4 regions of the Streptomyces sp. NPDC092370 genome follow, and region 4 is predicted to be linked to each of the others. Evidence: riboswitches for the same ligand, from Rfam matches in the RefSeq annotation. Region 4 holds a riboswitch; each other region holds the start of a gene.
What was found. A riboswitch is a leader RNA that binds a small molecule or an ion and turns the genes downstream of it on or off. The one in region 4 is predicted to bind cyclic di-AMP.

Region 1 (6,991 bases), on a different contig from region 4:
GGCCGGTTCCATCGCCGCCAGCGCGGCGGCCAGGGCCTGGGCGCGGCGGCCGGCGACCTCCCCCAGCACATGCCGGCCGTGTGTGGTGAGCCACAGCTGCACCTCGCGGCGGGTGTCGGGGTGCGGGACCCGCTCCAGCAGGCCGGCCGCCGCCAGGCGGTCGCAGAGGCGGCTGGCCGTGGGGAGGCCGATGTCCAGGCCTTCCGCGAGGGTCGTCAGATTCAGACCGGGTGTCGCCTGCACGGTGCGCAGTGCCCGCAACTGGTGCAGGGACAGGCGCAGGGACGCCTCCTGGGCGGCGACCGACCACAGCGCCGTCAGACTCTCCACGGCATCGGCGATCTGCGATGCGACGGCCTCCGGGCCATCCCCCGGTCCCCTCGCCCGGTGGTCGCCGGGGCCGCCGAGATCGGTCACGAAACGGTCACTTCCATAAAGCTCCGGGTACTGATGAGGTCGCCCTCTTTCAAAGGCTGTACCCGGGGAACCGAGGGGCAAGCAGCTCGGTTCGGTGCCCGGCCGGGCCGGGGGCGGTTCAGCCCGCGCTGAGCGCGGCCAGCGGCAGCGTGTGCTGGGTCTGGAGGACCTTCGCGCGCAGGTAGCGGACGTTGTGTGCGGTCGTGAAGACGCCCGTGGGGATCCGGTCGCGGACCTCGACGCCCAGGGACCGCAACTGGTCCGCCTTGTCCGGGTTGTTGGAGAGCAGGTCCAGCTCGCCGATGCCCAGGGCCCGGAGCATCTGGGCCGCCGCCGTGTAGTCGCGGGCGTCCTCCGGCAGCCCCAGGGCCGCGTTCGCCTCGTAGGTGTCCAGACCCTCGTCCTGGAGGGCGTAGGCGTCGAGCTTGTTGTAGAGGCCGATGCCCCGGCCCTCCTGGCGGAGATAGAGGAGCACGCCGCCGCGCTCGGCTATGCGCTCGACCGCCTCGCGCAGCTGCGGGCCGCAGTCGCAGCGGGCGGAGCCGAACACGTCCCCGGTCAGGCACTCGGAGTGCAGCCGCACCAGCGGGACCGGCCCGGGCTCGCCGAGGACCACGGCCACGTGCTCCTGCCCGTCGGCCAGTCCGTGGAAGGTGACGAGCTCGGCGTCGGCCTCGTAGCCGTCCTGGAAGCGCAGCGGGACCCGGACTCGGGAGCGGGGGGTGGCGAGGACGGCGGGTGTGTCGGGCATACGGGGCCTCCGGGTTCCGTTTCCTGTTCGGCTGCACAGCCGTATTGCTTCAGATTTGAAGCAGATGCACGAGTGGAACCCTACTCGTGCTTTAAATTTGAAGCAACGGAGATCCGTGGGGGTGTGGCGCGTGTCACTGCCGTGTCATTCGCGTCACCCGCGTCACCGGCCATTCCGCCACCCATGTCACCGGCGTCACCGGCGTCATTCCGTCACCCGCGTCTCGTCACGCACAAGGTGACGACGACCTCCGCCGCCATGGCACGTCGTCCGCCGCCGGTCGCGCCCCGTCCTCCTGGAGCCCCTGCGCGATCGCCGCGGAGATCTTCTCCAGCTGCCCCACCTGCTCCTCGCTGAGCCGGTCGAACACAAAGCTCCGCACGGTCTCGACATGCCCGGGCGCCGCGCGCTCCAGCACGGCGAAGCCCTCGTCGGTCAGTGTGGCGACGCTGCCCCGCTTGTCGGCGGAGCAGGCCTCGCGCCGCAGCATGCCGTCCTTCTCCAGCCGGGTCACCGCGTAGGTCAGCCGGCTGCGCGTGATCTTCAGCCGCTCGGCCAGATCGGTCATGCGCAGCCGCCGGTCCGGGGACTCCGACAGGACGGACAGGATGGAGTAGTACAGGTGCGGCATGCCGGCGTCCTGCTGGAGCTGCCGGTCGATCGCGTCCTCCAGGAGCAGCGAGGCGGCGATGTAGGCGCGCCAGGCGCGCTGCTCATCGGGGGTGAGCCAGCGAGTCGTCATGCCGCCAGTGTAGGTTTGTTTCAAACTTGAACCAAGCCGGTCCAGTGCCGCCGTCCCGACCAGCCGCGGAGCGCCGATGCCTCACCCGTACGTCCTGCTGTCCGCCGCCGTCTCTCTCGACGGCTACCTGGACGACACCGGACCCGACCGCCTGCTCCTGTCGAGCCCGGCCGACTTCGACCGGGTCGACGAGGTCCGGGCCTCCGTCGACGCCATCCTGATCGGCGCCGGCACCATCCGCGCCGACAACCCCCGGCTGCTGGTGAACTCCGAGGCGCGCCGGGCCACCCGCACGGCCGCCGGGAAACCGGAGTACCCCTTGAAGGTCACCGTCAGCGGCTCCGGCGACCTCGACCCGGACGCCCGCTTCTGGCACACCGGCGGTGAGAAGGTCCTCTACACGACCGACCGGGGAGCCGGCCGCGCCCGTGCCCTCGACCTCGCCACCGACGTCGTCCCGCTCGGGCCCGACCTCGACTGGCGGCGGCTCCTCACGCACCTGCACGACGTCCGGGGGGTACGCCGGCTCATGGTCGAGGGCGGTGGCCTGATCCACACCCAGCTCCTCACCCAGGGCCTCGCCGACGAACTCCAACTGGTCCTCGCCCCGCTCTTCGTGGGCGACCCCCGGGCGCCCCGCCTCTTCGGCCCCGGCGGCTACCAGGGCGGCCGCCTCCGGCTGCTGGAGTCACGGCGGATCGAGGACGTCGTCCTCATGCGCTACGAGCCGACGGCCCCGGGCACCGGCCCGCTGCCCGCCGCGGCCGACCACCACTGGCTGGCCCTCGCCTGCGAACTGGCCGGTCGCTGCCCGCCCTCGGACACGGCGTTCAGCGTGGGGGCGGTGGTGGTCGCCGCCGACGGCACGGAACTGGCCCGCGGCCACTCCCGCGAGGCCGGCGACCCGGTCGTGCACGCCGAGGAGGCGGCCCTGGCGAAGCTCGACCCGGCCGATCCGCGCCTCCCCGGCGCGACGGTGTACAGCAGCCTGGAGCCCTGTGCCCGCCGCGCCTCCCGCCCCGCACCCTGCGCCCGGCTGATCCTCGACGCGGGCGTACGGCGGGTCGTCACGGCCTGGCGGGAGCCGGACACCTTCGTCGCCGACGCCGACGGCAGCGGCCTTCTCTCGGCCGCCGGAGCGCAGGTCGTCGTCCTGCCGGAGCACGAAGAGCGGGCCAAGGCCCCGAACCGCCACCTCCCGGGCTGAGTGCGGGCCGATCGGCCCGACACATCCCCCGTCCGCACCGCCGTCCGGGTCGCGCCGCCTCCAGGGTCGGGACGACGGCGCGGAGGCGGCGGCCATCAGGCCGGCGCGCAGACGAAGGACGGCAGCACTGTTCTTCCAGCCGCCGCTCATCGCACTCGCCCTCCTCGTCCCCTCCCGCCGGTCCGACGGCCCGGTCGCCCGCACCATGGGCCCGGCCCTCCCCCCCCGACACCCCCTTCGCGCACCCGGTGTCCTCGTCGGCCGGGCTCGGCCGAATGCCGTGCGCGAGCACCTCACCGCCGGGCGGCAGCCCCGGCGGTGAGGCGTACCTCACAATGCGGGACAGCGCGTACGGCTCGTACCGGCACCGGGCCGGGGGCGTACGAGACCGTCGTCTGTCCGGCCGGCGACGCGGAGGGCCGGGGCTGCGCCGCGGAGCGCGAGGACGCCCTGGCCGCCGCACACGGGCCCCGCTGTTCGCCGTCACCGCCGAGCGGCGGCACGCCGAGAAGGCCGGCAGATCATGGACGCCTGGTCGGCCACGCCGCGCCGCACACCGGGGAGAGGGTGCATCGCGGGCCGGCTGGGCCGGGTCGGTCTGGGCCCGGGCCGCCGAGACCGTGCGGCACACGCCCGGCGGGAACGGATCGGCCGGCCCGTCCCCGCCGCTCACAAGCCGGCCGTACGGACCCGGCCGGCCGGGTCCGACGACCCGTTCACCGCCCGGGAAACCCTCACCCACGCGGGCACCTTGGGCGGCTGAGCGGTGGGTGTGCGCGAACCGTCCCGCGGATGGCGTACACTGGAGTCACAACGGCGCGGGGTGGAGCAGCTCGGTAGCTCGCTGGGCTCATAACCCAGAGGTCGCAGGTTCAAATCCTGTCCCCGCTACTGAAGGCCGAGGGCCGGAATCCGAAAGGGTTCCGGCCCTCGGTGCATTTCCTCGTCACACCGCCGACGTCCCTTACGGTCGGTGAGCGAACCGTCCCACCGCGCATAACAACTGACGCACCGTCAAAACTCGTCAGTCACTTGTGATGCGGTCAACTCGTCCGATTTAAGCCGGTCATGGCAGGTAAGTCCGCGTGAAAAAGGTTAATGATCAAGTGGAATCGCTGGAATACCCCTCGCGCCTCCATTAACGTTCGATAACGCAGCGCGGTCGTCCCAGCCGTCACAGAAGGCGGCTCCGTGCGCACGCGCCGAATCCCGAAAGGGAACCGGGGAACCACCACTTGGGGTGAATCGCGCGGATGCCACCGTGGAAGCACGGCGGGTATACGCGCGTAGGAGACCTTCCTGCTCCGAACCCGTCAGCTAACCCGGTAGGCGAGAAGGAAGGAAAGGAGCACGCCCACGTGGCGTCCAACCGGCCTGCCCCCGCGGCCCCGTTCGCGCCGAAGCGCGACACCGACACCTTCGGCTACGGCGGTCAGCGCACCGACGAGGGCCCGTTCCAGGAGTGGAACCCCACCGAGGAGTCCATCCGTCCCGTCCGTGGCCGGCACCGCGTCACCAAGCAGCGCGGCGGAGGTCTCGCCCGCAGTTCCACCGTCCTCGGCGTCGGTGTCATAGCAGCCGTGGGTGCCGGCGGCATGGCCAGCGCCCAGACCGGCAAGCCCCCGGTGTCCATCTCCGTGCCGGACCTGCCCTCGGTGGGTTCCCTCATCTCGGACGACGACACCCCCGAAGGTTCCGCCACCCCGCTCAGCAGCCTCGGCACCGCCACGGCGGAACCCGAGCAGGGCACCTCCGGTGCGGGCGCCGGCGAGGCGCTGCGCGCCCGGATCATGGCGCAGGTCGAGCTCCAGCAGGACCAGATCGAGACCAAGGCCGCCCAGGACGCAGCAGCCGCCGCCGAGAAGGCAGCGGCGGAAGCCGTCGCCAAGGCGGAGAAGGAAGCCAAGGCCAAGGCCGCCGAAGCCAAGAAGAAGGCGGAGGAGGAGGCCGAGAAGAAGGCCGAGGCCGAGCGGCTCGCCGCCCTCGCCAAGCAGTACACGCTGCCGACCTCCTCGTACACCATCACCTCCAGCTTCGGCCAGGCCGGTGCCTACTGGTCCTCCGGCTACCACACCGGCCTCGACTTCGCCGCCCCCACGGGCACGCCGATCAAGGCGGTGCACAGCGGCACCATCACCGAGGCGGGCTGGAACGGCTCGTACGGCTACAAGACCGTCCTCACCCTCGATGACGGCACCGAGATCTGGTACGCGCACCAGTCGTCCATCGGCGTCAGCGTCGGCCAGAAGGTCAGCACCGGCGACGTCATCGGCCGCGTGGGCGCCACCGGCAACGTCACCGGGGCGCACCTCCACCTGGAGGTCCACTCCGGTGGATCCGCGAGCGGCATCGACCCGATGGCGTGGCTGCGGGGCAAGGGACTGAACCCGTAAGCCGCACAGATCCGTTGCAGCACCGGCGGCCCTGACGACGACCCCTCGACGTCAGGGCCGCCGGTTTTCCGGCGCGGTGTTGGCGGGAGCTTCGCATCCCTGGTGGAACGAGGTTCCCCTGCGGTCGTTGCCGCTGAGCAGGACGTCCCCGTGGCCGCGCCGGCCCTCGCCCGCCTCGCCGCCCGGCCGACCGTGGCAGCGCCGATCGCCTCCGCACGGACGGTGGAGCAGCCGGCCGCACTGGCCGGCGTCGGAGAGCCGACCTTCTCGCAGGCCCAGCTCGATCGGCTCACTCAGGCCTCGGCCTGAGCCCTCAGAAACGGTACGGGTTGTACGCGGGGTAGGGCGCCGGCTGGTGGCCGTAGCCGTGCACGCCGTACACCGGCCAGGGCGGGGCCACCACCGGAACCGGAGGGGCCGTGATCCGGGCCGCGTGGTCCAGTGCCGGGCGGGCCACCTCCCGGCGCCGCCACAACTCGCCGAGCAGCTCCCCCTCCCGCACGGCGAAGCCGGAGCCGGTGCCGCCCCGCCGGGCCCGGTGCCGCAGGAATGCCAGCGATGTCGCGTACGCCTCGTACCGCGCCACCTCCCGGGCCGCCGCCCTGCCCGCGTGCCGGCGGGCGTACTGGCGGGCGATCCGCCGGGCCCGCATCGAGCCGAGCGCGAACGGCTCGGCGGGGGTCAGCCAGCCGGCCACGGCGTAGGCGGGCAGCTCCGCCCGCACGGTCTTCAGCTCCCGCTGCCGGGTCCAGATCACCAGCCACGTCAGCAGCCCGAAGATGGGCACCATGAACGCCGCGTACACGGCGAAGAACCCGTACTCGCCGAACGCCGACGAGCCGTTCCACATCGCGTGCATGCCCATCGCGAGCAGCAGCCCGGACAGCGGGAAGGCGACGCGGCGCAGACGCCGGCGCTCCGCCGAGATGGCGGAGATGCCGAAGCCGATGCCGGTGAGGACCGTGAACAGCGGGTGCGCGAACGGCGACATGATGATGCGCACGAAGAAGGTCGCCGCCGTGACGGACGCGATGCCGGTGCCGCCGGTGAGCTGGTCGGTGCCGAAGGCGGTGCCCAGGTAGAGGATGTTCTCCGTGAACGCGAAGCCGGTGGCGGTCACTCCGGCTATGACGACGCCGTCGACGATGCCGGTGAAGTCGCGGCGACGGAAGAGGAAGACCAGCAGGACGGCCGCCGCCTTGGCCGACTCCTCGACCACCGGCGCTATCACCGTCGCACCCAGGGTGTCAGCGCTGGACGGGTCCGCCGTCGCCGTCGCTATCCATCTCGTCGCGAAGCTGTTGGCGACGATCGCTATCAGCGCCGCCGCGCAGGCGCCCCAGGCGAAGCAGAACAGCAGGTTCCGCCAGGGGCCGGGCTCGACCCGGTCCAGCCAGCGGAACGCGGCTATCAGCAGGGGCACCGGGAGGACGGCCAGCCCCAGCCCGACCAGGAACCCCTCCGTGCCGGTCTCCTCGCGG
Region 2 (6,991 bases), on a different contig from region 4:
GGGCCGGGTCACCGGTCGGAGGCGTCGGCCTTGTCGACCCCGTCCCAGACGTTCGAGTACCAGGGGCGGTCGGCCGCCCCCAGGTCGGTGCGCGACTGCTTCGCCGCGTGCGGGTCCACGACGATGAAGCCCGTCTCCCCCGGCATGACGTAGTGCAACCGCTGCCGGATCTGCTGCTCGGCGTAGGCGTCGTCCTGCCAGCGCGCCTTCAGGTCACGCAGCCGTTCGACGCGCTCGCGGGCCTGCCGCTGTTCGCGCCGGAGGTCGTCGATCTCGGCGCGCTGCGAGACGTACTCGCGCATCGGGTAGGCCAGGGCCACGATCAGCGAGCACATCACCAGGGCGAGCAGCGCCGCCCGGCCGGTCAGGCGTGAGCGGCGGGCCTGGCGCTTGGTCTGGGAGCGGTAGACCCGGGCCGCGGTCTGCTCACCGAGCAGCCGGATCCTGGTCGCGGTGGAGAACCGGTCCCGGTCCTTCACGGCCATCTGTCCGCCTCCCGCTCCACCGTCCTACGCGCGTACGTCCCCGGACACGGTACGGGACCGAGTACGGGGACGTACGTACGACGCTGCCTCGTGTGGCCGGGGTCAGCCCTTGAAGCGCGGGAAGGCGCTGCGGCCGGCGTACACCGCGGCGTCGTCGAGGATCTCCTCGATGCGCAGCAGCTGGTTGTACTTGGCGACGCGCTCGGAGCGGGCCGGGGCACCGGTCTTGATCTGGCCGCAGTTGGTGGCGACGGCCAGGTCGGCGATGGTGACGTCCTCGGTCTCGCCGGAGCGGTGGGACATCATGCACTTGAAGCCGTTGCGCTGGGCCAGCTCGACGGCGTCCAGGGTCTCGGTCAGCGAGCCGATCTGGTTGACCTTGACCAGCAGGGCGTTGGCGGCGCCCTCCTCGATGCCGCGGGCCAGGCGCTCGGGGTTGGTGACGAACAGGTCGTCGCCGACGAGCTGGACCTTGTCACCGAGCTTGTCGGTGATGGTCTTCCAGCCCTCCCAGTCGTCCTCGAACAGCGGGTCCTCGATGGAGACGAGCGGGTACGCGTCGACGAGCTCCGCGTAGTACTCGGTCATCTCGGCCGCCGAGCGCTCCTTGCCCTCGAAGGTGTAAACGCCGTCCTTGTAGAACTCGGAGGCGGCGACGTCGAGCGCCAGGGCGATCTGCTCGCCGGGGGTGTAGCCGGCTTCCTTGACGGCCTCGAGGATGAGGTCGAGGGCCTCGCGGTTGGAGCCGAGGTTCGGGGCGAAGCCGCCCTCGTCGCCGAGGCCGGTGGCCAGGCCCTTGCTCTTCAGGACCTTCTTCAGCGTGTGGTAGACCTCGGCGCCCCAGCGCAGGGCCTCGGAGAAGGACTCCGCGCCGATCGGGGCGATCATGAACTCCTGGATGTCCACGTTGGAGTCGGCGTGCGAGCCGCCGTTCAGGATGTTCATCATCGGCACCGGCAGCAGGTGCGCGTTGGGGCCGCCCAGGTAGCGGAACAGCGGCAGGTCGCTGGCCTCGGAGGCGGCGTGGGCGACGGCGAGCGAGACGCCGAGGATGGCGTTGGCGCCGAGCGAGCCCTTGTTGTCGGTGGCGTCCAGGTCGAACATCGCCTGGTCGATCAGGCGCTGCTCGGTGGCGTCGTAGCCGACCAGCTCCGGGCCGATCTGCTCGATGACCGCGAGGACGGCCTTCTCCACACCCTTGCCGAGGTAGCGGTTCGAGTCGCCGTCGCGGAGCTCGATGGCCTCGAAGGCGCCCGTGGAGGCGCCGGACGGGACGGCGGCACGGCCGGTGCTGCCGTCGTCGAGGCCGACCTCGACCTCGACCGTGGGGTTGCCTCGGGAGTCCAGGATTTCCCGGGCTACGACGACGTCGATGGACGGCACGAGCATCTCCTTCTTCATGTGACGCGGGACGCGGGCCCCGTGGACCCGGCGAGGTGCGGGCCCGTGGTGGCTCGCGACACGAGCCTAACCGGCTCCGGGCGATCGGCCACCGGGTCGCCCACCCCATGGACAGAACCGAGAGTAAATTGTTTCCGAACGGAACAAAGCCGGTTGCCGAAAAAACCCCGCCCCGGCGCGTACGGGGGATGACGCACCGGGGCGGGGAGCACGAGGACCCTGGGCGGGTCCGGCCGGCCGCTGCTTACTTCAGGTGCAGCTGCTGGCCCGGGTAGATGAGGTTGGCGTCCTCGACGATGTCCTTGTTCAGCTGGTAGAGCTTCTCCCAGCCGCCCTTGACCTTCTCCGCCGTGGCGATCGAGCTCAGGGTGTCGCCCTTGACGACCTTGTACTCGCCGTCACCCTTCTTGACCTTCTTGCCGGTCGGGGTGGTGACGGTCTTCTTGGCGGCCGGGCGCTCGTCGGAGCGGGAGGCCGGCTGCTGCTCGGTCTGGCGGGTCTCGGTGCTCTGCTGGCTCTGCTGGCTCTGCTGCGAGGAGCTGCCGGAGTCGCTGGAGGAACCGCCGCCGGTGTAGCCGGCGCTCGACAGGCCCTTGCCGCAGACCGGCCAGGCGCCCTTGCCCTGGCCCGCGAGGACCTTCTCGGCGATCTCGATCTGCTGGGCCTTCGTGGCCTGGTCCGCGGTGGAGGCGTACTTGGTGCCGCCGTAGCCGGACCAGGTGGAGGCGGAGAACTGCAGACCGCCGTAGTAGCCGTTGCCGGTGTTGATGGACCAGTTGCCGCCGGACTCGCACTGGGCGACGGCGTCCCACTCCGAGGCGGTGGCGGCGGAGGCGTTACCGGCCGCCATCAGCGGGGCGGCGACGGCGGCACCGGTGACACCGGCGATGGCGATGGCGCGAGCGGCCTTGGACGGACGGCGGTGCGTGCCCTTACCGGAAAACAGCATGGAGAGATCCCCTCACCGACGCCTGCGAGGTGAGCTGTCGGGTTCGGGCCGGTTGAGTTGCCCGGCCGCGCCCCTCCCGGGACACGGCTTCACCCCAAGCCCTTCCGGCACAACCGGCCGGTCGGGCACTTACCTTGGGTCCCCCGCTCCTGCCTACGGCGCTTGACGCGACGACTGTTCCCGTACGGCCGCTGGCAGGATTCGGCGTTGCGGCAGCCGGGGCTCGCGGTGACGAGCAGTCACGACCGTAGACACGCGATCCACGGAATTTCAAAGACGATCAGGGCTTCTGAGATCTATCTCTCACGGGCCTTATACGGGACATTCGGTGCGAAACGTGACGTGAACTCACCCGCTTTCGGGACGACTTCGGCCCTCGTTTCCGCACTGCCCGAACGGCTACCTCTCGTCCGCTTCGACCCCTGTCGTGAGCGTCTGACCGGGGAGGATGAGGTTCGGGTCGCCACCGACGGTCTGCTCGTTCCCGTCGTAGAGGGAGTTCCATCCGCCGTCGACGTCAAGGGAGTCGGCGATGGACCAGAGGCTGTCGCCCACGCCGACGATGTAGGAGCCCTCGGACGAGCCCCGGGAGGCGTCGTCGCCGCGCGAGGCGTGGCGGCCCGAGGACGAGCCCTCGCTGCCGTTCGCGGACGCGGAGTCCTCCTCGGCACTGGGGCCTCGGTGGCGGCCGGAGCCGGTGTCCGTCAGGGCCGAAGAGTCGCCGCCCTGGCGTGAGTTGCCGGACTCGTCACCCCCGGGGGCGGCGGAGGGGGAACTGCCGGACTTCTGATCCTGCTCCCGCCCCCGCTCCTGAGGTGCGGAATCAGATGACTTGTCCGACTTAGGGGTTTCATCCTCCTGGGTCGACCGCCCGTCAGGCGACGACGAAGGGCTTGAGGAAGGCTCCGAAGAAGGGGACGGCTCGGAGCCGCCGAGCAAACCGGACGAGTCCACCTCGCCGGATGATGCGGACGAGTCGGACGCTTCCGCCCCCTTGTCCTGCGGGAGGCCGGAGAGCAGGCCGCAGGTACGCCACGCGCCGACCCCCTGGTCGGCGAGGATTCTCTCGGCCACGGATATCTGCTGGGAGCGACTGGCCAGGTCGGCGCTCGCGGCGTAGTCGAGGCCGCCGTAGTTCTCCCAGTCCTCCTGGGACAACTGCAGGCCGCCGTAGTAGCCGTTGCCGTCGTTCTGGCTCCACGCGCCGCCGGTCTCGCAGTCCGCGACCCGATCCCAGGTCGTGCCGTCGGCCGCGCTGGCACCGGAGGCCCCGAGGAGTGGGATCGCGATGGCGGAGCCGGTCACTCCGGCCGCCACGAGGAGCGCCGGAGCCTGGCGGGGGCGACGGTGCCGACCGTTCCCGGAGAGCATACGGAGACCTTTCACACGACAGCGGTGACCGACGCGTCCGGCATCCCGGCCGCGTTGATGGGTGAACGTATCGGCAGGAGATCACTTGTCACAAGTTAATGCCGCGTAGATCACGTGAAGATCACAGCTCTGATGTTTCGTCATGTTCAACCGCTGCGAACTCCACCGGCAGGGTGCGCAGCCCGCGCATGATGAGGCCGCCGCGCCACCGCAGCTCGGCCGGGTCCGCCGCGAGGCGGAGGTCCGGGAGGCGGGTGAGGAGGGTGGCGAGGGCGGTCTGGCCCTCCAGGCGGGCGAGCGGGGCGCCCAGGCAGTAGTGGATGCCGTGGCCGTAACCGAGGTGCTGGTTGTCGCGGCGGGACAGGTCCAGCACGTCCGGGTCGGCGAACCGCTCCGGGTCCCGGTCCGCGGCGGCCAGGACGACCAGGACCGGGTCGCCCGCGTCGATGTGCTGCCCGCCGAGGGTGAGGGGCTGCGTGGCGAACCGCCAGGTGGCGAGCTCGACGGGGCCGTCGTAGCGCAGGAGTTCCTCGACGCCGGTCTCCAGGAGCCCGCTCTCCCCGGCGGCGAGGGACGCCTGGAGCCGGGCGCGCTGCTCGGGGTGGGTGAGCAGGGCGTAGGTGCCGTTGCCGATCAGGTTCACGGTTGTCTCGAAACCGGCGAACAGCAGGATGAAGGCCATGGCCGCCGCCTCGTTCTCGGTGAGGTGCTCACCGTGGTCGGAGGCGCGGATGAGACCGGAGATGAGGTCCTCGCCGGGGGCGGGCTCGGCGGGCAGCGCCTCCCGCTTGCGGTGGATGAGGTCGGCGAGGTAGCCGCGCATCTTCTTCACCGACCGCGCCACGCCACCCCTGGGACCGCCCTGGTGACGGATCATCATGCCCGCCCAGTCTCGGAAGTCGTCCTGGTCCTCACGCGGGACGCCGAGCAGGTCGCAGATGGCGTAGATGGGCAGCGGGAAGGCGAACTCGTGGATCAGGTCGGCGGACCCCTTCCGCGCGAACCCGTCGATGAGGGTGTCCGTGAGCTCCTGCACCCGTGGCGCGAACTCGGCGACCCGGCGGGGCGTGAACGCCTTGGACACCAGTCGCCGCAGCCGGGTGTGGTCCGGCGGGTCGATGTTCAGCAGATGCGTCATCAGCTCGGCCTTGCGCTCCCCGGGGATTCCGGTCTTGCCCTTGGCGTGCGCCGGTTCGTCGTGATGCGCCGGGTTCTTGGAGAGCCGGTGGTCGGCGAGGGTCTGCTTGGCGTCGGCGTACCGCGTGACCAGCCAGGCCTCCACGCCGCTGGGAAGCCGCGTCTTGTGGACGGGACTGTGCTCGCGGAGCCAGGCGTAGGCGGGGTAGGGGTTGCTCGCGAACTCCCAGGTGAAGAGCTCGGGCGCGGTCGTGGGGGTGCGGGGCTGGGGCTGGTCGGTCACGCGTCGACCGTATCCGGCTTCCCGCCGCTTCCCGTCCCGCTCCCCTGCTCCCTCCCGTTCAGCCCTCGGCCTGCCTGATCGCGTCGCGGTAGGCGCGGGCCGCCGCCCTCAGGGCCGCCTCCGGGTCCACGCCCTCGGACTCGGCGCGGACGGCCAGGGCGAGGAGCTCGTAGCCGATGCCCTCGACGGGCGGGAGCGGTATGTCCAGGTTCGCTGTGCGGGCGCGGGAGGCCAGTTTGGCGGCGAGGGCCAGACCGGGCTGGCCGAGGGGAATGCCCTCCGTGACCGAGGCGCGCTGCTTCTCGACCGCCTTGGTGCGCAGCCAGTGCTCCTTGACCTCCTCGGGGGTGGTGGCCGTCGCGTCGCCGAAGACGTGCGGATGGCGGTGGATCAGCTTGGCGACGATGCCGCCGGCCACGTCGTCGATGGAGAAGGGCTCCTCCCCGTCCTCCGGGCGGCCCTCCTCGGCGATGCGGGCGTGGAAGACGACCTGGAGGAGGACGTCACCGAGCTCCTCGCGCAGTTCGTCGCGATCGCCCTCCTCGATCGCCTCGACGAGTTCGTACGCCTCCTCGATGCCGTACTTCGCCAGGCCCTCGTGGGTCTGCCGCGAGGACCAGGGGCACTCGACGCGGATGCGGTCCATGACCTGGACGAGGTCGAGGAGCCGGGCGCCCGGGAGGTCGTAGGAAGCGGGCAGCAGCTCCAGCTCGGGCATGGCGATACGGCCGGTACCGGCGAGGCGGGCCAGCCCGTCCGTCAGGACCGGTTCACCCTCGCCCGTCGCCACCACGACCACCGTGCGGCCCCCGGAGCAGGCGCCGACCAGCTCCTGGGCGGTGGGGGACGCCTCGTCGACCGGGACCCCCGCCTCGCGCAGATACGGCAGCTGCGGGTGGGCGCCGTCCGCGCACAGCACCCGGTCCGCCGCGTGCAGTGCCTGCCAGGCGGGCCAGGACAGCAGGCCGGGGGCGACGCGGTGGCTGGTGGTGAGCAGGATGATGCGGCCCGGGGCGGCGGCCGCGTCGGGAGCGGTCCGCTCGGGGCCCGGGGTGGCTGCGGGGCTGTTGGCGTTCACGGTTCGAAGCTATCCCACGTCGCCGTCAGCCCTCCAAGCCATCCACAGGGCCCCGGGAGCGGGTGCCCCGCATGCCGCCCCTGCTCCTACATGCCCTGCTGGGTCTGGGCCGTCGTGACGTCCCGGACCCACGGCGTCTTGGCGTCGGCGCGGCTGCTCTTTTGGACGTCCCACGTGCCGTAGCGGGGGTTGAGGTCGATGTTCAGGTCCTTGGAGGCCTCGGAGAGGGCCTTCCAGAACTCGGGACGGTCGGTGGTCGTGCCGAGCTTCTGGGCGAGCTTCTGGGC
Region 3 (6,991 bases), on a different contig from region 4:
CGCGTTCGGCCAGGGCCTCGGCGGTGGCGCCGGGCAGATCGGCGAACCCGTCGTCGAAGGTGAGCAGCACGGGCCGGGGCGGCAGCGGCGCCCGCCCGGCCAGATGATCGGCGATCGTGCTGATCGTGACGGGCGTACGGCCGCTGCGGACCACGGCGTCGAGGTGCGCGGCGAACTGCTTCGGCGTGACCGTGAACTCCGCTATCCAGTCCGGCGGATCGTCCATCACGGAGTGGTACAGGAAGACGGGGATCGCGGGGGTGCCGACGCCGCCCGCCGAGGCTATCGGCCCCTCACCGTCCTGGGCACGCCGCTCGGGTTGGCTTTTGCCGTCCTGGGCACGCCGCTCGGGTTGGCTTTTGCCGTCTTGCGCACGCCGCTCGGGTTGGCTTTTGCCGTCCTGGGCACCCCGCTCGGCCCGGTTTCTGCCGTCTTGCGCACGCCGCTCGGGCTGGCTTCTCCCGTCTTGCGCACGCCGCTCGGGCTGGCTACTGCCGTCTTGCGCACGCCGCTCGGGCTGGCTTTTGCCGTCCTGGGCACGCCGCTCGCGCTGGCTTTTGCCGTCTTGCGCACGCCGCTCGGGCTGGCTTTTGCCGTCCTGGGCACGCCGCTCGGGCTGGCTTTTGCCGTCTTGCGCACGCCGCTCGGGCTGGCTTTTGCCGTCTTGCGCACGCCGCTCGGGCCGGCTTCTGCTGTCCTGCGCACCCCGCTCCGCCCGGCTTCTGCTGTCCTGCGCACCCCGCTCCGCCCGGCTTCTGCTGTCCTGCGCACCCCGCTCCGCCCGGCTTCTGCCGTCCGTCTTCATTCTGCCCCCCGAGCTGTCTTCTCCCGAGCGGACGAGCGCAGTGCCCGCCGCGCCTTCAGATAGCCGACCGGCCCGTACACCATCCCGCGGCGCTGCAACCGCGACAGCCGCCGCGGCCAGGGATGGGTCCGCCCGTCGTGATCGCCCGGCATCCCCGCGCCGTGCGCTGCCTCCGTCTCCCGCACGGCCGTCAGCGCGCGGGCGTGGGCGAGGCCGCGGGGCAGCCGCGCGAGGAACGCCGGCAGCAGCGCGGGCCGGTTCACGAGCACCGCGGTGAGATACGCCGTGAGCCCGGCGCCGTAGCCGTACGCCTGCGTCTCCAGGTCCCGCCAGGTCTCCCGGTGGTGGTGCCACACCAGGGCGTACGGCGTGTAGCGCAGCCGGTGGCCCTCGGCCAGGACGCGCACGAAACCGTAGAGGTCGTCTCCGCCCCGGGCGGCCGTCCCGGCGCCGGTGGCCGGATCGAAACCGCCGACGGAACGCAGTACCGCCGTGCGGAACGCCATGTTCGCGCCCGATCCGAACCGCCCCGCCGTGAACGGGAACAGCGGCTCGTCGCCCGGCGGGCTCGCCGGGTCGTACGTCCTTGGAGTGAAGCCTTTCGCGAAGCCGCCATGGCTCTCCAGCAGTACCTGGGCCGGGGTGGTGAGCCGCGCGGGCAGGATCAGCCCGGTGCTGCACCCGAGCCGGGCGTCGGCGGCGAAGGGCGCGGTCAGTTCGGTCAGCCAGCGCGGGTCGGCGACCACGTCGTCGTCGGTGAAGGCGACCACCTCGCCGCGCACGGCGTCCAGCCCCGTGTTGTGCGCGCCCGCGAGCCCCGGAACAGGCTCACGGACGTACCGCACGCGCTCGGCGTACTTCCGCTCGATCAGCTCCCGCGTCTCGTTCGTGACGGGCGCGTTGTCGACGACGACGATCTCGAACCGCGGATGGTCCTGCGCCAGCAGCGAGTCCAGCGCCCGCGCCAGCTGCCCGGCACGCTCCCGCGTCGCGACGACGACACTCGTGTACGGGGGCTCCGCGGGCTCGCCGAAGACGGCCGGCCCGCACTCCGCCCGTGCCCGCCCCGCCAGCACGGCCTTCGGATCCGCCCCCTCCGGCACCCGCCCGAGCAGCGTGCCCACGGGTCGGCCGCTCCTTCTGACCAGCACGAACACCTCTCCGTGCGTCACCGGCGGACTCCCTGGGCCCGGTCTGAGCACCGCCTCGTCCCCGTCGAGGTCCAGCTCGGCGACCTGCACCGCCCCGATGTCCAGGAACCGCCGTATCTCCTCCTGCGCACGCGCCGAACGGGCCATGCGCCCCACCCCCCTTGTGTCAGGTACGCCTTGCGTTCAGGTGTGGCGCAGCCGGGCCGCGCCCTTCAGCGTCCGCGCCGCCAACGAGGCAAGCCGCGGCCGGCTGCGGACGAAGCTGTGCGCGCGGCGCGCCGGCTCGCGGCTCAGCCAGTGCAGTGCCGCGCCGGCCCCCGGCCGCGTCACCGCCCCCTCGTACACGGGCAGTTCGCCCGTCTTCAGCGCGTCCTTGTACTCGGCAGCGCCCCGGCCCAGGTCGAGCATGCCGACGCCACCGGCGGCCGCCGCCTCCGCCATGCGCAGGTGCAGCACCAGACCCGGTGAGAACTTCGCGAACTCCGGGTCGTAGGCCGGGAACCAGCAGGCCAGTACCGAGGCCGAGCGCAGCCCGAAGTGCGCGGCGACGGGCCGCTCACCGGCGTACAGCACGGACAGGGTGCCGCTGCACTCCGGCGCCCGGGTCCGGGCCAGCTGCCCGACGAGCCGGATGATCCACTCCTGGGCGAACCGGTCCCGGCGCCCGGTCCTGCGGTACTGCGCCGACTTCCACCCCATGAGGGTGCGCAGCGCGGCAGGGTCGCGTTCGTCGAACACGAACCGCAGCTCACCGGCCTGTCGGCCCAGCTTGCGCTCCTTGGCCAGCGTGGTCTTCAGGAACTTCGGCGACTGCGCGCGCAGCACCGACTCGTACGTCTCGTAGCCCTTCTCCACGTCGATGACGTAGGTGGCGTGCTCCGCGGCCGCGTACCGGACGAACAGCCGCTGTTCGGCCTCCAGATTGTCGAAGGCGAAGCTCGACACCGAACAGGCCCTCAGCAGTTCGCCCGTCTCCAGGTTCAGCCCCGGCCGCAGAATCGCGCCCTGCGCGTCCGAGACGCCGAGACCGATCGCCCGGCCCTGCCCCAACGGGCCCCGCTCATAGGGCAGGAAGCCGGCCGGCTCCGGCCCCTCGTACACCACGGCGACCCGGGCCCGCGGCCTGACCCGGCCGACGGCTTCGGTGAACTCCGGTTCCATGAAGGGGTTGCGCGGTGCCTCGGAGACCGCGCGCAGCGCACGCCAGCGCTCCCTCTCCCCTTCATCGAGCTCCCCGGGCCCAGCCACGCGAATGCGCCCACTGCTCAACCTGACCCCCCGATCAAGTCCCCCCTGGACACATGGAAGGTACCGCTCGATGCGGCCTCTCCGGTAGGTAGCGGAGCATGTTGTTGCCAACCGGTGCAGAGGCCTTCAACCGGGCAATCGGCGTCCGTCGGGCGATGAAACGAGGGGGCGCGTTGTCCGTATTCTCTGATCATGGCCGCACCCCTCGCACATTCACTCATCGCCACCGATCTGGACGGGACGCTGCTGCGCGGCGACGACACCCTCTCCGACCGGTCCCTCGCCGTGCTCGCGCGGGTGGCGGACGCCGGTGCCCAGCACCTCGTGGTGACGGGCCGGCCGGCGCCGAGAGTGCGGCCGCTCCTGGACGACCTCGGATGCAGGGGACTCGCGGTGTGCGGGCAGGGCGCGCAGGTGTACGACGCCGGCGCGGACCGGCTGCTGTGGTCCATCACCCTGGACCGGGAACTGGCCGAGACCGCCCTCGGCAAGATCGAGGCGGAGGTGGGGCAGGTGTACGCGGCGGTCGACCAGGACGGGGTCGACGGGCTCACGCTGATCGAGCCGGGTTATCTCATGCCGCACCCGACCCTGCCCGCGGTACGGGTCGACCGGCGCGACGACCTGTGGGGTGAGCCCATCAGCAAGGTGTTGCTGCGCCATCCGCACCTGTCGGACGACGAACTGGCGGCGACGGCCCGCTCGGTGATCGGCTCACTGGCGACGGTGACGATGTCGGGGCCCGGCACGGTGGAACTCCAGCCGTGCGGGATCACCAAGGCGACGGGCCTGGCGCTGGCCGCCGAGCATCTGGGGCTGCGGCCGGCGGACACCATCGCCTTCGGCGACATGCCCAACGACATCCCGATGTTCGACTGGGCCGGCCACGGTGTCGCGATGGCCAACGCCCATCCCGAACTCAAGGCCGTGGCCGACGAGGTCACCCTGTCGAACGAGGACGACGGCGTCGCCGTCGTCCTCGAGCGACTGCTGGGCGGGACCGCTCAGTACGGGCCGTTGACGTTGTCGATCGAGCCGTAGCGGTCGGCCGCGTAGTTGCAGGCCGCGGTGATGTTGGCGACCGGGTCGAACGGGTCGAAGGGGGTGCCGGGGACGTGGTACGCGGCGAAGGTCGGGTCGATGACCTGGAGCAGACCCTTGGACGGGGTGCCCGCGGCGGCGTTCGAGTCCCAGTTGTTGATCGCCAGCGGGTTGCCCGACGACTCGCGCATGATGTTGCGGTGGATGCCGTCGTAGGACCCGGGGATCCCCTTCTGCGCCATGATGTCCAGCGCTTCGCGGATCCAGCCGTCGAGGTTGTTCGCGTAGGTCTTCGCGGACGCCTGGGTGGCCTGGGCGACGCCCGTGGCGGGCTTCGCGGCCGGCTTGGCCGGGGCGGACGACGGGGTCGCGGTCTTCTTCGCGGCGTGCGCCTTGGTGGTCTTCACCTTCAGCTTCAGACCCGGGTGGATCAGCTTCGGGTTGTCGCCGACGGCGGCGCGGTTGTCCTTGTAGAGCTGTTTCCAGCCGCCCGAGACGTCGTACGTGTCCGCGATGCGGGCGAGCGAGTCGCCCTTGGTCACGGTGTACGTGAGGGACTTGGCGGGCTGGACCGCCCGCGGCACGGACTGTACGGCGGCGGGTGTGCTCTGGGGCTCGGCGGCGCTCGCGTGTGTGGCGCCGAGGAGCGGGAGGGTGAGTGCGGCTCCGCCGGTGCCGGCGGCGATGAAGCCTCGGGTCAGCGGGTTGATTCTGGGGCGACGGTGCTTGCCTCGTCCGGGCATGGCGATATTCCTCTCCGGCGCCTGCGAGGTGAGCTGTCGGGTTCGGGCCGGGAGGTGCCCGGCCGCGTACGGCGCTGTGTGCCGTGCGCGGCTTCACCCCGAGCCGTGCCGCTGTGCGGACCGGCGACTTACCTGGGTCCCCCGCTCCTGCCCTGCGTGAGTGAGTCGGTTCCTGTGGGGAGTCCGGGCGGCGGCAGGATTAGGCGTCCGCCGGACAGGCCGGGAACGTATGCGAGAGCACATGTCGGGAACAAGCGCCTTGGTCACATATCACGCGGATGACCTTGGTCGGGGGTGTTTGGGCCGCTTGATCCTTTGCGGGAGCCAAGGGTCAACTGGCTTTCGGGGGAAGGGGGTACGGGTCGGTGCGAGGGCGGGAGAGAAAAGCGGAAGAAGTGATTCAACTCACTGATCACAAGTCGGCGGGGCGATTTCCACCAAGGGGAATTCACTTACCTAAAGCGGCAAATCGTGCATACTTCGGTACCCCTGGGTAAGTCGATAAATATCTGTTCTTATGGGTTGATCGAAAACATAGCGGGCGTGATCGGATACCACCCGGCCTGTAACCATGGGCGCTGGCGGTGATCGAAACGTGACCGGATACGCTGACTCGAGTGAGGACAGCGACCTATCGACAAACCGCGTAATCACCGGCAGACACAGCAGACAGGAGACCCCTCGTGACCGACGTCGGGCCGTTCGGGCTGAGCGTGCGGGACCAGGCTCTGGAAGCCGATGTCCAGGCCGGACTGACGGCTGTCGAGGAAGGCTTGCTCGAGGCCACCAAGAGTGAGGTGCCCTTCATCACGGAGGCCGCCCAGCACCTGGTGCGGGCCGGCGGCAAGCGGTTCCGTCCGCTGCTCGTGATGCTCTCCGCCCAGTTCGGTGACCGGCACGCACCCGGGATCGTGCCGTCGGCCGTCGTCGTGGAGCTGACCCACCTGGCCACGCTGTACCACGACGACGTCATGGACGAGGCCGCCGTGCGCCGGGGCGTCGCGAGCGCCAACACCCGCTGGGGCAACTCCGTCGCGGTCCTCACCGGCGACTTCCTCTTCGCCCGCGCCTCGCACATCCTGGCCGACCTCGGCCCGGAGGCCGTGCGGGTGCAGGCCGAGGCGTTCGAGCGCCTGGTGACCGGCCAGATCCTGGAGACGGCCGGACCGCAGGACGGCCGCGACCCCATCGAGCACTACCTGGACGTCCTGGGCGGCAAGACCGGCTCGCTGGTCGCCGTCTCGTGCCGCTTCGGCGCGATGATGTCCGGCGCCGACGAGACGGTCGTGCACGTGCTGACCCAGTACGGCGAGCGGCTCGGCGTCGCCTTCCAGCTCGCGGACGACGTCCTGGACATCGCCTCCGACTCCCACGAGTCCGGCAAGACCCCCGGCACCGACCTGCGCGAGGGCATCCCCACCCTGCCGGTGCTGCGGCTGCGCGAGCGGGCGGCCCGCCTCGGACTCGCCGAGGACATCGCCCTGTGTGAGCTGCTGGACTCCGACCTCACCGACGACGAACGGCACGCCGAGGCCCTGCGCCTGCTGCGGGCCCACCCGGCGCTGGAGCAGGCCCGGCGGGACACCGTGCGCTACGCCCAGGACGCCCGTTCGGCGCTGGCGCCCCTGAAGGAGTGCGCAGCGAAGACGGCGCTCCTGGAGCTGTGCGACGCGGTGGTGCACCGGGCCGGCTAGGGCCTCCTCTTCTCCCCGACCCCTACGGGTCGGGGGAGAAGACACCCGCCCGTGTCATACCCGAGCAGTACACGGAGTTGAGTCCGGGGTCTGACGTATCTCCCTGGCCGATTTGGTCAGATGGACACCACGGAAAACACCACTCCTCACCTGTTCGGGTGAGAATGGCGGCTCAGGGACGAGTGCGTGCACGACACGGACAGCCGCCGCCGATCACGGAGGTAGGGCACACATGGCACCGTACGCATCCGACGACAGCACGACCGCCGGGCAGGCCGACGAGCAGCGCTCCGGGCGGCGCACAGCCGC
Region 4 (6,991 bases):
CCGACACCGTCGCCCGGATCTTGAACGTGCCGCGGCCGGACTCGTAGGCGTCCCGGATCCCGGACAGACCGACGATGCGGCCGCCGGTGGGCAGGTCGGGGCCCGGGACGTGCTTCATCAGGGCGTCGAGATCCGCGTTCGGATACCTGATCAGGTGGCGGGCGGCGGCGATGACCTCGCGCAGGTTGTGCGGCGCCATGTTCGTGGCCATGCCGACCGCGATGCCCGAGGCTCCGTTGACCAGCAGGTTGGGGAAGGCGGCCGGCAGGGCAACCGGTTCCTGCTCCTGGCCGTCGTAGTTGGGGTTGAAGTCGACGGTGTCCTCGTCGATCGACTCCGTCATCAGGCTCGTCGCCTCGGCCATCCGGCACTCGGTGTACCGCATGGCGGCCGGCGGGTCGTCGTTGCCCAGCGAGCCGAAGTTGCCGTGGCCGTCGACCAGGGGGACCCGCATCGAGAAGGGCTGGGCCATGCGCACGAGGGCGTCGTAGATCGACGCGTCGCCGTGCGGGTGCAGCTTGCCCATCACCTCGCCGACGACACGAGCGCACTTGACGTATCCGCGCTCGGGACGCAGCCCCATCTCGCTCATCTGGTAGACGATGCGGCGGTGCACCGGCTTGAGGCCGTCGCGTGCGTCCGGCAGGGCGCGGGAGTAGATCACCGAGTACGCGTACTCGAGGAAGGAGCCCTGCATCTCGTCGACGACGTCGATGTCGAGGATCCGCTCCTCGTACGAGTCGTCGGGCGGCGGGGTCTTCGTGCTGCGGCGGGCCATCGCTGCCGGCTCCTCCTGTTACTGGTCGCTCGCCTATGGGGCGTTCATGTCGGTGACGCGACGTCGACCGTACTCAGCCCGTCGGGCCTGCGCGCGCTCGCCCTCTCGTCACCGGCCGCCCCTGCGGCTCGCTCATGCTGCTGCGATCCGGATCTGACGCCGACCATTGTGGACCGCCGCACTGACAACCGGGACCAGGGGCCGGTCCAGGACGCCTCTCGCGCTGTCCGGCCCCAGGTCGCCGCCGGGAACTTCACCAGGGCTTCGCGCGCTTGCATACAGTGGCAGGACCGGCAGGAATCCGCGGTCTGAACAACCGCTCTTCGATCGAAGGGACGTACATGCCCATGGGTCACACGGCCACAGCCCAGGCAGGCTCCGGAGGCCTGACAGCGACCGAGCACCGCCTGGCCAACGGCCTGCGCGTGGTGCTCTCCGAGGATCACCTGACCCCGGTCGCGGCGGTGTGCCTCTGGTACGACGTCGGCTCACGCCACGAAGTCAAGGGGCGTACCGGCCTGGCTCACCTTTTCGAGCACTTGATGTTCCAGGGGTCCGCCCAGGTCAAGGGCAACGGCCACTTCGAGCTGGTCCAGGGCGCGGGCGGCTCGCTGAACGGCACGACCAGCTTCGAGCGGACCAACTACTTCGAGACCATGCCCGCCCACCAGCTGGAACTCGCGCTGTGGCTGGAGGCCGACCGCATGGGCTCCCTGCTGGCCGCGCTCGACGACGAGTCGATGGAGAACCAGCGGGACGTCGTCAAGAACGAGCGCCGCCAGCGCTACGACAACGTTCCCTACGGCACGGCCTTCGAGAAGCTGACCGCCCTCGCCTACCCGGAGGGCCACCCCTACCACCACACCCCGATCGGCTCGATGGCCGACCTGGACGCGGCGACCCTGGAGGACGCGCGCGCGTTCTTCCGCACCTACTACGCGCCGAACAACGCCGTGCTCTCCGTCGTCGGCGACATCGACCCGGAGCAGACCCTCGCCTGGGTCGAGAAGTACTTCGGCTCCATCCCCGGTCACGACGGCAAGCCCGCCCCGCGCGACGGGTCGCTGCCGGAGACCATCGGCGAGCAGCTGCGCGAGGTCGTCGAGGAGGAGGTCCCGGCGCGCGCGCTGATGGCCGCCTACCGGCTGCCGCACGACGGCACGCGCGCGTGTGACGCTGCCGACCTCGCCCTCACCGTCCTCGGCGGCGGTGAGTCCTCCCGCCTCTACAACCGGCTCGTGCGGCGCGACCGTACGGCCGTGGCGGCCGGCTTCGGCCTGCTGCGGCTCGCCGGGGCGCCCTCCCTGGGGTGGCTGGACGTGAAGACGTCCGGTGACGTGGAGGTTCCGGTCATCGAGACCGCCATCGACGAGGAGCTCGCCCGGTTCGCCGAGGAGGGCCCCACCGCCGAGGAGATGGAGCGCGCCCAGGCCCAGCTGGAGCGCGAATGGCTGGACCGGCTCGGCACGGTCGCGGGCCGAGCCGACGAACTGTGCCGGTACGCCGTGCTGTTCGGCGACCCGCAGCTCGCCCTGACCGGCGTCCATCGCGTGCTGGAGATCACGGCGGAGGAGGTCCAGGAGGTCGCCAAGGCCCGCCTGCGGCCCGACAACCGCGCGGTGCTCGTCTACGAGCCCGTCGCCGACGAGACCGACGACGCCGAGGACACCGCAGCCGCGGCCACCGACGAGAACGAGGAGGCGGCCAAGTGACCGAGCTCGCCACGATGGACTTCCACCCCCGGCCGCAGGCGGGCGAGGCCCGGCCCTGGGCCTTCCCGGCACCCGAGCGGGGCACGCTCGACAACGGCCTGACGGTGCTGCGCTGTCACCGCCCCGGCCAGCAGGTCGTCGCCGTGGAGGTGCTGCTGGACGCCCCCCTGGACGCCGAGCCGTCCGGCCTCGACGGTGTGGCCACGATCATGGCCCGGGCCTTCTCCGAGGGCACCGACAAGCACTCCGCCGAGGAGTTCGCCGCCGAGCTGGAGCGCGCCGGCGCCACCCTCGACGCGCATGCCGACCACCCCGGCGTCCGGCTCAGCCTGGAGGTGCCGGCCTCCCGGCTCGCCAAGGGGCTGGGCCTGATCGCCGACGCCCTCAGGGCGCCCGCGTTCGCCGACAGCGAGGTGGAGCGGCTGGTCCGCAACCGCCTCGACGAGATCCCCCACGAGCTGGCCAACCCCTCCCGCCGCGCCGCCAAGGAACTCTCCAAGGAGCTGTTCCCGGCGGGCTCGCGAATGTCGCGGCCCCGGCAGGGCACCGAGGAGACGGTCGCCACGATCGATTCCGCGGCCGTACGCGGCTTCTACGAGAAGCACGTCCGCCCCGCCACGGCCACCGCGGTGGTGGTCGGCGACCTCACCGGCATCGACCTCGACGCCTTGCTCGGGGACACCCTGGGCGCCTGGACGGGCTCCTCGGCCGAGCCGCGCCCCGTGCCGCCGGTGACCGCCGACGACACAGGCCGGGTCGTCATCGTGGACCGCCCGGGTGCCGTCCAGACGCAGCTGCTGATCGGCCGGATCGGCCCGGACCGGCACGACCGCGTGTGGCCCGCGCAGGTGCTCGGCACCTACTGCCTCGGCGGTACCCTCACCTCCCGCCTGGACCGCGTCCTGCGCGAGGAGAAGGGCTACACCTACGGCGTGCGGGCGTTCGGCCAGGTCCTCAGGTCCGCCCCGGACGGCACGGGTGCCGCGATGCTCGCCATCAGCGGTTCCGTGGACACACCCAACACCGGCCCCGCCCTGGAGGACCTCTGGACGGTGCTGCGCACCCTCGCCGCCGAAGGTCTGACCGACGCCGAGCGGGACGTCGCCGTGCAGAACCTGGTCGGCGTGGCGCCGCTGAAGTACGAGACGGCGGCGGCGGTCGCGAGCACGCTGGCCGACCAGGTCGAGCAGCACCTGCCCGACGACTACCAGGCCACCTTGTACCGGCAGCTCGCCGCCACGGGCACCGTGGAGGCCACGGCGGCGGCCGTGAGCGCGTTCCCGGTGGACCGTCTGGTGACGGTCCTCGTCGGTGACGCGACGCAGATCAAGGCGCCGGTGGAGGCCCTCGGCATCGGCGAAGTCACCGTCGTCGCCGCCGAGTAGCGGCACGCGCGCGCAGGGGCCCTGGCCGCCTTCCAAGGCGCCAGGGCCCCTTTATGCCCGAATTGATACGGAGGTTGCCCGTCTGCCCTGTGGGATGCGCTACAAACACCGGGATTCGTTTGGGAATTGAAAGTGGCGCCGTTTAGCGTCATCCGGGCTGTTCGTCAGGCAGTGCGCCGCACCCGCGGCACCGGACAGTCATCGCCGAGTCCCCGTACGGCGCGAGCCAGGGGAGCCGGGGACCCATCGCAGTCCCTGGGGTGAATCGGGCGCCCGCGCGAGTCGCGAGGGAGTCCGTAGGAGACCTTCCTGCTCCGAACCCGTCAGCTAACCCGGTAGGCGAGAGGGAAGGAAAGGACCAGCCATTCCATGGCGTTCACTCGCGCCGCCGGCAAGCACCGTCGTCCCAGCAGGATCCAGCGCGGCACCGCCCGCGCGGCGGGCGTCGCGGCCCTCGCCACCACCGGCGTGATCGGCACCGTGGCGGCCCCCGCGGCCTTCGCCACCGAGCCCACCGCCGAGCAGACGGGCCTCACCCCGGTCGTCACCATGGGCGACACCGTGGCCCAGCAGATCGACGCCCAGGCCATCGCGCAGCAGCAGGCCGCCGACGAGGCCGCCGCCAAGCAGAAGGCCGAGGAGGCCGCCCGCGAGCGGGCCGCGGAGGCCGCCAAGAAGGCCAAGGAAGCGGCCGAGAAGGCCCGTGAGGCCAAGGAACGCGCCGCCCGCGAGGCCGAGCGCAAGCGTCTCAACACCTACGTGTCCCCGATCTCCGGCTCGTACGTCTCCACCGGCTACAAGACCAGCAGCGGCCTGTGGTCCTCCGGCAGCCACACCGGTGTCGACTTCCATGCCGCCACCGGCACCTCCGTCCACGCGGTCGGCGCGGGCACCGTCGTCGAGGCCGGCTGGGGCGGCTCCTACGGCAACCAGATCGTGATCAAGATGACCGACGGGACGTACACCCAGTACGGCCACCTGTCCTCCATCGGCGTCTCGGTGGGCCAGCAGGTCACCCCCGGCCAGCAGATCGGCCTGTCCGGCGCGACCGGCAACGTCACCGGCCCGCACCTGCACTTCGAGGCCCGCACGAGCCCGGAGTACGGCTCGGACATCGACCCGGTCGCCTACCTCCGCTCGCACGGCGTGAACGTCTGACCGACACCTCGTCGCCGTCCCCGAAGCCCCGGCTCCCCGAGCCGGGGCTTTCGGCGTTCACGGCGGCGGGCTGTCCAAAAAATATCCATGGATTCCCGCCTGCCGTCGGAAATTCCGGCTCATTGCAATAGAGTCACGGAACACGCGCCGGTCGCCGGCGTTTCACGGGGATTAAGCGGAGGTCGGGCATGCGTATTCCCGCGCACTCGGTGTGCACGGCCATCCGGGACGACATCGTCGCGGGTGTCCACGCGCGCGGCAGCCGGCTCACCGAAGAACTCCTCGCGCGCCGCTACGGCGTCTCGCGGGTCCCCGTCCGCGAGGCGCTGCGCACCCTGGAGGCCGAGGGCTTCGTGGTGACCCGTCGGCACGCGGGCGCGTGCGTGGCCGAGCCCACCGAGCAGGAGGCCGCCGACCTGCTGGAGATGCGCATGTTGCTGGAACCGCTCGGCGCGGCCCGGGCCGCCCAGCGCCGCACCGAGGCGCATCTGAAGGTCCTGCGCGGGCTGGTCCGGCTGGGCCAGGAGCGGGCCCGCCGGGGCACCAGCGACGACCTGCGCTCCCTGGGCGGCTGGTTTCACGAGACGCTCGCCCAGGCCTCCGGCAGTCCCGCGCTGACCTCGATGCTCACCCAGCTCCGCCACAAGATCGCATGGATGTACGCGGTGGAGGCGCCGCTCAGCCCCGTGGAGTCCTGGACCGAGCACGGCGCGATCGTGGACGCGGTGGCGCGTGGGGACGCCGAGCGCGCGCGGGCGGTCACGGCGCTGCACACCGAGCGCGCGACGGGCGCCCACCGCCTGCGCCTCGTCTCCGCCGGGGAGCGCGCCGAGCGTGTGAGGAACTCGCAACATCCCGTAAACACGTCGAGCCTGCGGCATTAACACGACAGCCGTATACAAAGAGAGCGGCTAATTCGACGGGGCCTATTCAAGCTGCCCTGATTCGAGAATTCCTGCCGGAGGTCCGGGAATGGCGAAGGGCCCGCCCGGTGAATTCGGACGAGCCCTTCGCTGTACGCCCGATAGGGCGCCCGGGAAATCAGACGGTCTCGGGAAGCTCTTCGAGACCCTCGGAGACCAGCTTGGCCAGCCGGTCAAGGGCGGCGTCCGCGCCCTCGGCGTCGGAGGCGAGGACGATCTCCTCGCCACCCTGGGCGCCGAGACCCAGGACGGCCAGCATCGAGGCCGCGTTGACGGGCTTGCCGTCTGCCTTGGCGATCGTCACCGGGACGCCTGCGGCCGTGGCGGCTCGGACGAAGATGGAGGCGGGACGGGCGTGGAGACCCTCGGCCCAGCCGACGTTGACGCGGCGCTCAGCCATGTGTTGCTGCCCTTCGCTTTTCAGGGTTGTCTAGACCAGTTTCCCATACCGTGAAGCTGTGCCGGAAGCGGTCCTCCAGGACCGTCCCGGGGTGCCGTCGGATCGCGGCCTCGACCCGACTGACGCCCTCCACAGACTGCCTCGCGCCGCTGTCGGACGCTAGCCGTACTCTGGGGCCCATGCAGACCTCGCCGGACCGGCACGAGTATCCCGCCCACTGGGAAGCCGACGTGGTGCTGCGCGACGGGGGTACCGCGCGCATCCGGCCCATCACCGTCGATGACGCCGATCGCCTGGTCAGCTTCTACGAGCAGGTCTCCGACGAGTCGAAGTACTACCGCTTCTTCGCGCCGTACCCTCGCCTGTCCGCCAAGGACGTCCACCGCTTCACGCACCACGACTTTGTGGACCGGGTGGGACTCGCGGCCACGGTCGGCGGCGAGTTCATCGCCACCGTACGCTACGACCGCATCGGCGCTGACGGAACGCCCGCGTCCGCACCCGCTGACGAGGCCGAGGTCGCCTTCCTCGTGCAGGACGCCCACCAGGGCCGCGGAGTCGCCTCCGCCCTGCTCGAGCACATCGCCGCCGTCGCCCGCGAGCGCGGCATCCGCCGCTTCGCCGCCGAGGTGCTG

Region 1: another riboswitch for cyclic di-AMP. It lies ahead of ACIQHQ_RS16905 (M23 family metallopeptidase); the one in region 4 lies ahead of ACIQHQ_RS33240 (M23 family metallopeptidase).
Region 2: another riboswitch for cyclic di-AMP. It lies ahead of ACIQHQ_RS13590 (transglycosylase family protein); the one in region 4 lies ahead of ACIQHQ_RS33240 (M23 family metallopeptidase).
Region 3: another riboswitch for cyclic di-AMP. It lies ahead of ACIQHQ_RS24250 (transglycosylase SLT domain-containing protein); the one in region 4 lies ahead of ACIQHQ_RS33240 (M23 family metallopeptidase).

The regions. Positions count from the first base shown of each region.
Region 1 is NZ_JBIVQO010000005.1:19,585-26,575, reverse strand. It holds gene ACIQHQ_RS16930 (MarR family winged helix-turn-helix transcriptional regulator) at 1-417, opposite strand, end outside; gene ribA (GTP cyclohydrolase II) at 536-1,168, opposite strand; gene ACIQHQ_RS16920 (MarR family winged helix-turn-helix transcriptional regulator) at 1,395-1,910, opposite strand; gene ACIQHQ_RS16915 (dihydrofolate reductase family protein) at 1,987-3,117, shown strand; tRNA gene ACIQHQ_RS16910 (tRNA-Met) at 3,935-4,008, shown strand; cyclic di-AMP (ydaO/yuaA leader) riboswitch at 4,308-4,464, shown strand; gene ACIQHQ_RS16905 (M23 family metallopeptidase) at 4,476-5,510, shown strand; partial or broken gene ACIQHQ_RS16900 (aldo/keto reductase) at 5,637-5,819, shown strand; gene ACIQHQ_RS16895 (PrsW family intramembrane metalloprotease) at 5,824-6,991, opposite strand, start outside.
Region 2 is NZ_JBIVQO010000003.1:514,053-521,043, reverse strand. It holds gene ACIQHQ_RS13600 (septum formation initiator family protein) at 9-485, opposite strand; gene eno (phosphopyruvate hydratase) at 588-1,868, opposite strand; gene ACIQHQ_RS13590 (transglycosylase family protein) at 2,131-2,835, opposite strand; cyclic di-AMP (ydaO/yuaA leader) riboswitch at 2,840-3,006, opposite strand; gene ACIQHQ_RS13585 (transglycosylase family protein) at 3,235-4,206, opposite strand; gene ACIQHQ_RS13580 (cytochrome P450) at 4,328-5,626, opposite strand; gene ACIQHQ_RS13575 (nucleoside triphosphate pyrophosphohydrolase) at 5,685-6,704, opposite strand; gene ACIQHQ_RS13570 (SurA N-terminal domain-containing protein) at 6,791-6,991, opposite strand, start outside.
Region 3 is NZ_JBIVQO010000008.1:155,150-162,140, forward strand. It holds gene ACIQHQ_RS24225 (polysaccharide deacetylase family protein) at 1-226, opposite strand, end outside; gene ACIQHQ_RS24230 (hypothetical protein) at 283-672, opposite strand; gene ACIQHQ_RS24235 (glycosyltransferase) at 802-2,103, opposite strand; gene ACIQHQ_RS24240 (GNAT family N-acetyltransferase) at 2,140-3,210, opposite strand; gene ACIQHQ_RS24245 (HAD family hydrolase) at 3,397-4,245, shown strand; gene ACIQHQ_RS24250 (transglycosylase SLT domain-containing protein) at 4,209-4,988, opposite strand; cyclic di-AMP (ydaO/yuaA leader) riboswitch at 4,994-5,169, opposite strand; gene ACIQHQ_RS24255 (polyprenyl synthetase family protein) at 5,672-6,682, shown strand; gene ACIQHQ_RS24260 (outer membrane lipoprotein carrier protein LolA) at 6,915-6,991, shown strand, end outside.
Region 4 is NZ_JBIVQO010000015.1:55,495-62,485, reverse strand. It holds gene ACIQHQ_RS33255 (DNA topoisomerase (ATP-hydrolyzing) subunit A) at 1-778, opposite strand, end outside; gene ACIQHQ_RS33250 (M16 family metallopeptidase) at 1,120-2,490, shown strand; gene ACIQHQ_RS33245 (M16 family metallopeptidase) at 2,487-3,875, shown strand; cyclic di-AMP (ydaO/yuaA leader) riboswitch at 4,068-4,232, shown strand; gene ACIQHQ_RS33240 (M23 family metallopeptidase) at 4,245-5,033, shown strand; gene ACIQHQ_RS33235 (GntR family transcriptional regulator) at 5,222-5,917, shown strand; gene ACIQHQ_RS33230 (HPr family phosphocarrier protein) at 6,075-6,356, opposite strand; gene ACIQHQ_RS33225 (GNAT family N-acetyltransferase) at 6,536-6,991, shown strand, end outside.